DNA from 2 places in the Nonomuraea bangladeshensis genome. Region 2 is predicted to be linked to the other one. Evidence: riboswitches for the same ligand, from Rfam matches in the RefSeq annotation. Region 2 holds a riboswitch; the other holds the start of a gene.

Region 1 (4,121 bases), on a different contig from region 2:
TTCACGAGCTCCGGATAGATCTGCGTGTGCCCGGCCTGCCAGACGTGGTTGAGCGAGATCTCGAACTTCTTCGCCAGGTCGTAGCCGCTCGCCGGGCCTTTCACCGAGAGCAGCCCCAGGAGCGCCATCCGCAGGGACATGGCCGTCAGCTTATCGAAGACTTGACATGTAAGAACTTACATATCAATCTTCACATGTGACTAATGACATGAAGACGCGGGACGGCAGCACGCTCGTCCTCGTGGCCGCGCTCGGCGGCATGTTCCTCGCGATGCTCGACCAGACGATCGTCGGCACGGCGCTGCCGCGCATCGTCGGCGAGCTGGGCGGCGGCGAGCTCTACACGTGGGTGGTGACGGCCTACCTGCTGACCTCGACGGTCACGGTGCCGCTCTACGGCAGGCTGTCCGACCAGCACGGCAGGAAGCCCTTGCTGCTGGTCGGGATGGTGGTGTTCGTGGCGGGCTCGGCCCTGTGCGGACTGGCCCAGGACATGACGCAGCTCATCGCCTTCCGCGCGCTCCAGGGGCTCGGCGCGGGCGCGCTGGTGCCGTTGTCGCTCGCCCTGGTGCTGGAGATGTTCCCGCCCGGCAGCCCGCGCGGCGCGCGCACCCAGGGGGCGCTCGGCGGCGTGATGGCGCTGGCGTACCTGGCGGGGCCGTTCCTCGGCGGGGTGTTCACCGACCAGGCGAGCTGGCGCTGGGGTTTCTACGTGAACGTGCCGCTCGGCGCGGTGGTGATCGCGATCGTGGCGCTGCGCCTGCCCTGGAGGCCGGGCACCGGCGGCGGCGGGCGTCCCGACTACGCGGGCATCGCCGTCTTCACCGTGGCCATCACCGCCCTGCTCGTGGGGCTGACGGAGAAGGGGCTCGACGGCCACACCTGGACCGACGCGCCCGTGGCGGGGCCGATCCTGCTGGCGCTGGCCGGGCTCGCCGCGTTCGTGGCGGTGGAGCGGCGGGCGGCCAACCCGATGATGCCGATGCACCTGTTCGGCAACCGGACGTACACGCTGGTCAACGTCACCTCCTTCGTCACCGCGTTCTGCCTGTACGCCGGGGTCGTCTTCCTGCCGCGCTACTTCCAGGAGGCGCTGGGCGCCGGCGCCACCGAGTCGGGCCTGCGGATCTACCCCATGACGCTGGCCATGGTCGTGGGCAGCGGCGTCATGGGCCTGCTGATGTCCCGTACCAGGGTCTACAAGCCCTGGCTGCTGGCTTCGCCGTTCCTGCTCGCGGCCGGCACCCTGCTCTGCGTCAACCTCGCCCTGGACACCGGCGGCCTGGCGCTCGCCGGGTGGATGCTGCTCATCGGGCTGGGCATGGGGCCGATGCTGTCGGGGCTGACCGTGGCCGTCCAGCAGGCGCTGCCGCCCGCGTACCTCGGCACCGCCTCGGCCAACCTCACCTTCTTCCGCCAGATCGGCGGCTCCGTGGCGCTGGCCGTGGGCGGCGCGCTCTACACCTCCACGGTCACGGCGGAGGCTCCGGCGCAGGGCCTCGCCGCCGCGCACGCCTCCGCCGCGGCCGTCGCCGTGCCGTCGATCGGCGTGGCCGGGGCGGTGATCGCCCTGGTGGCGCTGGCGGCCATGCCGGGACGGCGGCTGGAGTTGCCGGCCGTACCGCAGACCAAGATTGACGCCGGTTTCGCGTCGTAAGGGACCCCGTGCGAAGCTGGGGGTGTCCCAACACCATGGAGGTCCTCAATGGCGGAATCACCGGAGCCGGAAGTCAGCGAAACTCCCGAGGACGAGATGAAGCGCAAGTTCCGCGAGGCGCTTGAGCGCAAGCGCGGCCAGCAGGCGGCCGGCGGCGCGGGTGGCAGGGGCGGCGATCCGTCGAAGATCCACGGCACGCACGGCCCGGCCGCGAACAAGCGATCCTTCAGGCGCAAGAGCGGCGGCTGAGTCAGACAGTTCCGGCAGGTCCAGAGGGGCGCGGTTATTCCGCGTCCCTCTTTTCTTTGCGCGCGGCCAGGTAGATCTTTTGTCCGATTCATGACGATTCGTTTGCGTTCGTCCCGGCGTGCGTGGTTTAGTCTTGCCATTCAACCAGCCGAATCCCGAACCACTCGGGAACCGGGGACCCACTTCGTTGGGGTGAATCCGGCAGCACGCCGGTAGGGCATCTCCTCGCCCGAACCCGTCAGCTAACCCGGTAGGCGTGATGGAGAGGACCCCCGCATGTCGTACCGCGTCACACCCCCGGACGCCGGCTCCCCACCGGTCGAGATTCCCGAGAGCGTAGTGCCGGCCGCCGGCTGAGCGGCCCTTCACCCCAGGCTCTTTTCCGCGCTCCGCGCAGCCTCCCCCGTCAGGTGCTCACCCCTGGCTGCGCCTTTCTCCCCTGAGCGCGTGTCCCTGTCCCCTCGCAAAGGACTCACTGCTTCATGTCTCCCCGCTTTGGCCTGCGTTCCTGCGCCGTGCTCGCCGCCTGCTCGTTCGGCGCGCTCACCGCCGTATCCACCCCCGCCCACGCCGACACCGACGAGAAGATCCTGCTCAAGGGCTCGACCACGGCCTCCTACTTCTGGGACGACGCCTCCGGCCGGGCCGGGGACACGGGCCTGCCGGCCAGCGGCAAGCCCATGCAGAAGGGCCTGGCCGCCAGCCCGAGCTGGCCCCTGCTGACCGAGGGCTACGTGATGTACAAGGGCAAGAAGATGCCCTTCTTCGTGGGTGACCGCGGCCCCGGCGTGCCCTCCAACTCGGGCATCATGCTCGACCTGGACGCCAAGACGTTCGCCGAGCTGACCGGCGGCAGGTTCAACCCCTCCACGCTGTACGTGGACGGCAACGGCGGCCAGGGCCACATCAAGGTCGACTACGTCATCACCAAGTGGGGCCCCGGCGTCGGCAAGAAGAACTACCCGGTGCCCTTCTCCACCGGCGCCTGGTCGCGCCGCGACAACAACCCGGCCGAGCCCCCGAAGGTCGCCGAGAAGCCGAAGACGACGCAGACCGCGCAGCCGGCGAGGACCGTGGAGAAGACGGCGGTCGCACCCCAGGCCAAGACGCAGAACCAGGCCGGCGCTTCCTCCGGCGGCGCGGCCGTCGAGCTCGCCGCCGGCCGGACCGTGCCCGCCCCCGCGGCCGAGTCCGAGCAGGTGAGCACCGGCGTGAGAGGCGCCGTGCTGTGGTTCGTCCTGGCCCTGGGCGGCGGGGCCGTGGTGGTGGCCGGCACTCGGCTCCGGCGCCTGATCAAGGGCTGACCTCGGCCCTGACGCTTTACGTCACCGGACCAGAATGAGATTCTGGCCCGGTGACGACCCGCGTAACCGCCAACGGCATCGACATCGCCTACGAGAGCTTCGGCGCCCCCGGAGGCCGCCCGCTGCTCCTCATCATGGGTCTCGGCGCCCAGCTCATCCATTGGGACGAAGGGCTCTGCGAGCTCCTGGCCGAGCAGGGACACCACGTCGTCCGGTTCGACAACCGCGACGCGGGGCTCTCCACCCACTTCGACGAGGCTGGGGTGTCCGGCCCTGGCGCGGCTCCGCCGTACCTGCTGGACGACATGGCCGACGACACCGCCGGCCTCATGGACGCTCTCGGCTGGCCACAGGCCCACATCGTGGGCGCGTCGATGGGCGGGATGATCGCCCAGACGCTGGCCATCCGCCACCCGGAGCGCGTGCTGACCCTCACCTCGATCATGTCCACCCCCGGTCCGGAGGTCGCGCCGCCGACCGCGGAGGCCTCCGCGATCCTCATGGCCCGGCCCCCCGCCGACCGTGACGGCGTGCTGGAGCAGGCCGTACGGACCTGGTCGGTGATCGGCTCGCCCGGCTACGAGCTGGACCACGAGCGCGTCACCACCCTCGCCGGCCTCGCCTACGACCGCTGCTTCGACCCGGCGGGCACCGGCCGGCAGCTCGCCGCCATCATGGCCTCGGGCAGCCGCGTCGAGGCGCTCGGCCGGCTGGAGGTGCCCACCCTGGTGGTGCACGGCGAGGCCGACCAGCTCGTCCCCCTGGCGGGCGGCCAGGCCACCGCGGCGGCCATCCCGGGCGCCCGCCTGGTGACGTACCCGGGCATGGGGCACGACCTGCCCCGCGCGCTCTGGCCCGACCTCGTGGCCGAGATCACCAAGCTCACCACCGCCTGAACGCGCCGCGGCCCG
Region 2 (4,121 bases):
GGCTGGCCATAGCCCTGCTGCTGGCCGTAGCCCTGCTGTCCGTAGCCTTGCTGCTGGCCGTAGCCCTGCTGACCGTACTGCTGGTCGCCGTACTGCTGGCCGTAGCCCGGCTGGGACTGGCCCTGCTGGCCGTAACCCTGCTGACCGTAGTCGGGCTGGGACTGCGGCTGCTGACCGTACTGGGCCTGCTGGCCGTAGCCCTGCTGCTGGCCGTAGTCGGGCTGGGACTGCGGCTGCTGACCGTAGCCCTGGCCGTAGTCGGGCTGGGACTGCGGCTGCTGGCCGTACTGCGGTTGCTGGCCGTAGCCCGGCTGGGTGCCGTACTGGCCCGAGGAGGGCTGCTGGCCGTAGCCGGGCTGCGACTGCGACTGCTGGCCGTACTGGGGCTGCTGGCCGTAGCCCGGCTGGGACTGGGGCTGCTGGCCGTAGCCCGGCTGGGACTGGCCCTGCTGGCCGTAGCCCTGCTGACCGTAGTCAGGCTGGGACTGCGGCTGCTGACCGTATTGGGGCTGCTGGCCGTAGCCCTGCTGCTGGCCGTACTGCGGTTGCTGGCCGTAGCCCTGCTGGCCGCCGTACTGGGGCTGCTGCCCGTAGCCCTGCTGCTGGCCGTAGTCGGGCTGGGACTGCGGCTGCTGGCCGTATTGAGGCTGCTGGCCGTAGCCGGGCTGCTGCTGGTTGTAGGGGGACTGGCCGAAGGCGTCGTCCGTGCGGTAGCCGACCACGGTGGCGTCGGGGTCGGGCTCGCCGGGGTGACGGCCCTGGTGCTGCTGGCCGTAGGGGGGATTGCCAGGCGCGGAGTTCTCGCCGGATTCGTCTTGCGGATACGGCGGCTGTCCGGTGCTCACCGTGTCACCTCGCTTCGCGTGCGCATGTGGCACGTGTCAGGGCACATGCCTGTGCTGCCCAACGTATCGACATAGGTATCAACAATCACCTTTCCAATTGGTCAAGGTCCGCGTCACCCGATGTCAGATGGAGCAGCATGCGGGTGTTGCCCAGGGTGTTCGGCTTGACGTGCTCCAGGTCGAGGAACTCGGCCACACCCTCGTCGTACGAGGCCAGAAGTTCGGCGTAGACCTCCGGTGAGACCGGTGTCCCCTGGATGGGCCGGAACCCGTGCCGGGCGAAGAATTCGATCTCGAAAGTGAGACAGAATACGCGCCGCAGACCCAGATCCTTAGCCTGCTGTATGAGGGCCTCCACGATCCGGTGGCCGATGCCCATGCCCCGGCACTCCGGATCGACGGCGACCGTGCGGACCTCGGCGAGATCCTCCCACAGGACGTGCAGGGCGCCGCAGCCGGCGACCCGCCCGCCGAGATCGGCCACCCAGAACTCCTGTACGTCCTCGTACAGCGTCACCGTGGTCTTCTCCAGGAGCCGGGGACCCGCGCCCGCGTAGGTGTCGACCAGGCGCCTGATGCCGCGGACGTCGGGCGTGCGGGCACGCCGGACCACCACCGCGGTCTCGGGCGCTGTCAGCTCGGCCACCTGCTCCATGGCTCTCCAGAGTACAGATGTCATTACGGCTCGGACCTAACTCCCTCAACCGCCCCGTACCCGGGGTCCGGCACGACTGTCCAGGCGCAGGTCCGACGTTCGCCGACGTCAGGCAAAACCAAGGGCAAAAAGGACATAAAGTCTCTCCTGTACGCTTGATCACGAGATCACCTTGTGACCCTTCGGTTGTGAAACCTCAACAGATCAAGCAGTTCTGGTTGAGCAGGAACCGGGAGTGCATTAGTGTCCAGCGACGACGTTCCCCGCGTGTCGCGCGCGGGAGACACGCCCAATTCCCGCAAGGGAAGCCGGGGACCCGCCGATGGCGCCCGCCGCACGCCATCACTGGGGTGAATCCGAAACGTTCGGTAGGGCTCCTCCGGCCCGAACCCGTCAGCTAACCCGGTAGGCGTCGAGGAAGGGAGTCGGTTGGTGAAGCGCACGCGCACGCGTGGGGACGAGAGGACGGCGGGCGGGAGCGCCCCCCGTCGGGAGCGGTTCCGGCGACCGTTCCGCCTCGGAGCGGCGGTCCTGATGGCCGGCGCCTTACTGGCGGCCCCCATCGCCCCGGCGTCCGCGGAGCCCAAGCCCTCCCTCAAGGAGCTGTCGGAGCGGGTCGAGAAGCTGCACGTCGAGATCGAGACGCTCACGGAGCAGTACAACGGCCAGCGGGAGAAGTACCAAACCGCCAAGAAGGCCGCCGACTCCGCCCAGAAGACCTTGGCCGACAGCCAGGCCGACCTCGCCGCCAAGCGCGCGAAGGCCGTCATGCTCGCCCAGAACGCCTACATCACCGGCGGGCTCAACCGCTCGCTCACCTTCATGCAGTCCGACGATCCTGAAGAGTTCCTCGACCGGGCCGCGACCACGCACGCGCTGGAGACGCAGCAGAGCGAAGAGGTCAACCAGCTGCTCAAGGCCATGGACGCGGCCACCCGCGCCGAGGCCGGCGCCAAGACCCGCATGGAGGAGCTGCGCGGGATCGTGGCCGACCTCGACGCCAAGCGCGACAAGATCACCGCCCTCGTGGCCAAGACGGAGAGCAGCCTCTTCCGCCGCGCCCTCGGCGAGGCCGGGCAGCCCGGCACCCGCGCCGTACGCGTCAACCTGCCGATCCCCGGCACCGGCAAGGCCGCCGCGGCCGCCAGGTGGGCGCTCACGCAGCAGCTCAAGCCGTACGTGTGGGGCGCGGGAGGCCCCAGCTCCTACGACTGCTCCGGCCTGGTCATGGCCGCCTTCAGGCGCGTCGGCATCTCGCTGCCGCACTACACCGGCGACCAGTGGACCGCGGGCCGGCACATCTCCCGTGAGGAGATGCGCCCCGGCGACCTTGTCTTCTTCTACAGCGACCTGCACCACGTCGGCATTTACATCGGCGGGGGCATGATGGTGCACGCCCCGCGCACCGGCGACGTCGTACGGGTGGCCGCGCTCGGCAACCGGCCCTTCGCGGGCGCGGTGCGCATCGCAGACTGAGCCGGCATGACCCGGTGACCCTTGCTCAAGCGTCCCTTCAGATGAGATGGCGGCGTGCCGCCCAGGCCACGGCCTCGATGGCCGTGGCCACACCGATGCGGTCGCAGATGCCGCGCAGTCTTCGGCGCACCGTGCGTCCGCTGATGTCCAGACGTCTCCCCACTCGATCCACAGTGACGCCCTTGGCCAGCTCGCCGAGTAAAGCCAGATCCGCGTGGCTCAGCTCAACGCCTTCAGTGAGCACTTCCATCGGGAGCCCTCCCCCCCAACAGCAGAATTTGGACCTCACAACGGGCCAAAGCCGCTCGTCTCGCAGAAGGTAAACGCATCTCTGAAAGGTCGTCAAGCGTGATAAATCCCGCCCTTGACGAGCGCTATTGACATGATCGCGTATATGTGACCTACTCGCCATATGCCGACCGGATGCTGGACGCGCGATGACCGATCTCGTTGATCAGTCCGGAGGCTCATCTCCCTCCCCTTCGGGTTCGGCGGACCTTCTGGGTTTTGATCCCGCGGACCCCGGCTTTCTGGTTGATCCCTATGCGCGCTATCACGCGCTGCGCGAACGCGGGCCGATCTTCCGTACGCCGGCCGGGCTGTTCGTCCTGACCGATCACGAATTGTGCGGTGCCATGCTCCGCGATCCGCGTTTCGGTCACGGCCCCAGTCCCATCAACCGCGTCAATCCAGGTCAGCCTGTCGAGTCATTTCTGCGTATGGATCCGCCCGATCACACCCGGTTACGCGGTCTGGTCAGCAGGGCGTTCACGCCCCGCATGGTCGAACGGCTGCGCCCGCGCGTCGAGGCCGTCACCGCCGGGCTGATCGCGGCGCTGCCCGAGGAGGGCGACCTGGTTTCCGGCTTCGCGTACCCGCTGCCGGTCAGGGTGATCTGCGAGATGCTGGGGGTGCCGCCGGAAGATCACGAGCGCTTCCAGGGCTGGAGCGAGACGGCCGCCCGCAGCCTTGACCCGATGCTTACAGCGGAGCTGATATCGGAGAGCGGGCGGTCAGGAAGAGAGTTCCGCGACTACTTCCGCGACCTCCTGGAGCTCCGGCGCCGGCAGCCCGGCGACGACCTGCTGAGCGCACTCACCCGGGTCGAGGAGCTGACCGAGGGCGAGCTGCTGGCCACCTGCGTG

Evidence for each region. Region 2 has a riboswitch for cyclic di-AMP ahead of ABD292_RS31150 (C40 family peptidase). Riboswitches for the same ligand answer to the same signal wherever they lie in the genome.
Region 1: linked by a shared signal. The riboswitch ahead of ABD292_RS09150 (hypothetical protein) and the one ahead of ABD292_RS31150 (C40 family peptidase) in region 2 are both predicted to bind cyclic di-AMP.

The regions. Positions count from the first base shown of each region.
Region 1 is NZ_BAAAMV010000003.1:203,546-207,666, forward strand. Features, by position in the region: gene ABD292_RS09135 (PadR family transcriptional regulator) at 1-140, opposite strand, end outside; gene ABD292_RS09140 (MDR family MFS transporter) at 197-1,657, shown strand; gene ABD292_RS09145 (DUF5302 domain-containing protein) at 1,706-1,906, shown strand; cyclic di-AMP (ydaO/yuaA leader) riboswitch at 2,043-2,178, shown strand; gene ABD292_RS09150 (hypothetical protein) at 2,389-3,210, shown strand; gene ABD292_RS09155 (alpha/beta fold hydrolase) at 3,261-4,106, shown strand.
Region 2 is NZ_BAAAMV010000009.1:393,710-397,830, forward strand. Features, by position in the region: gene ABD292_RS31140 (RDD family protein) at 1-845, opposite strand, end outside; gene ABD292_RS31145 (amino-acid N-acetyltransferase) at 931-1,500, opposite strand; cyclic di-AMP (ydaO/yuaA leader) riboswitch at 1,777-1,927, shown strand; gene ABD292_RS31150 (C40 family peptidase) at 2,035-2,976, shown strand; gene ABD292_RS31155 (LuxR C-terminal-related transcriptional regulator) at 3,014-3,226, opposite strand; gene ABD292_RS31160 (cytochrome P450) at 3,696-4,121, shown strand, end outside.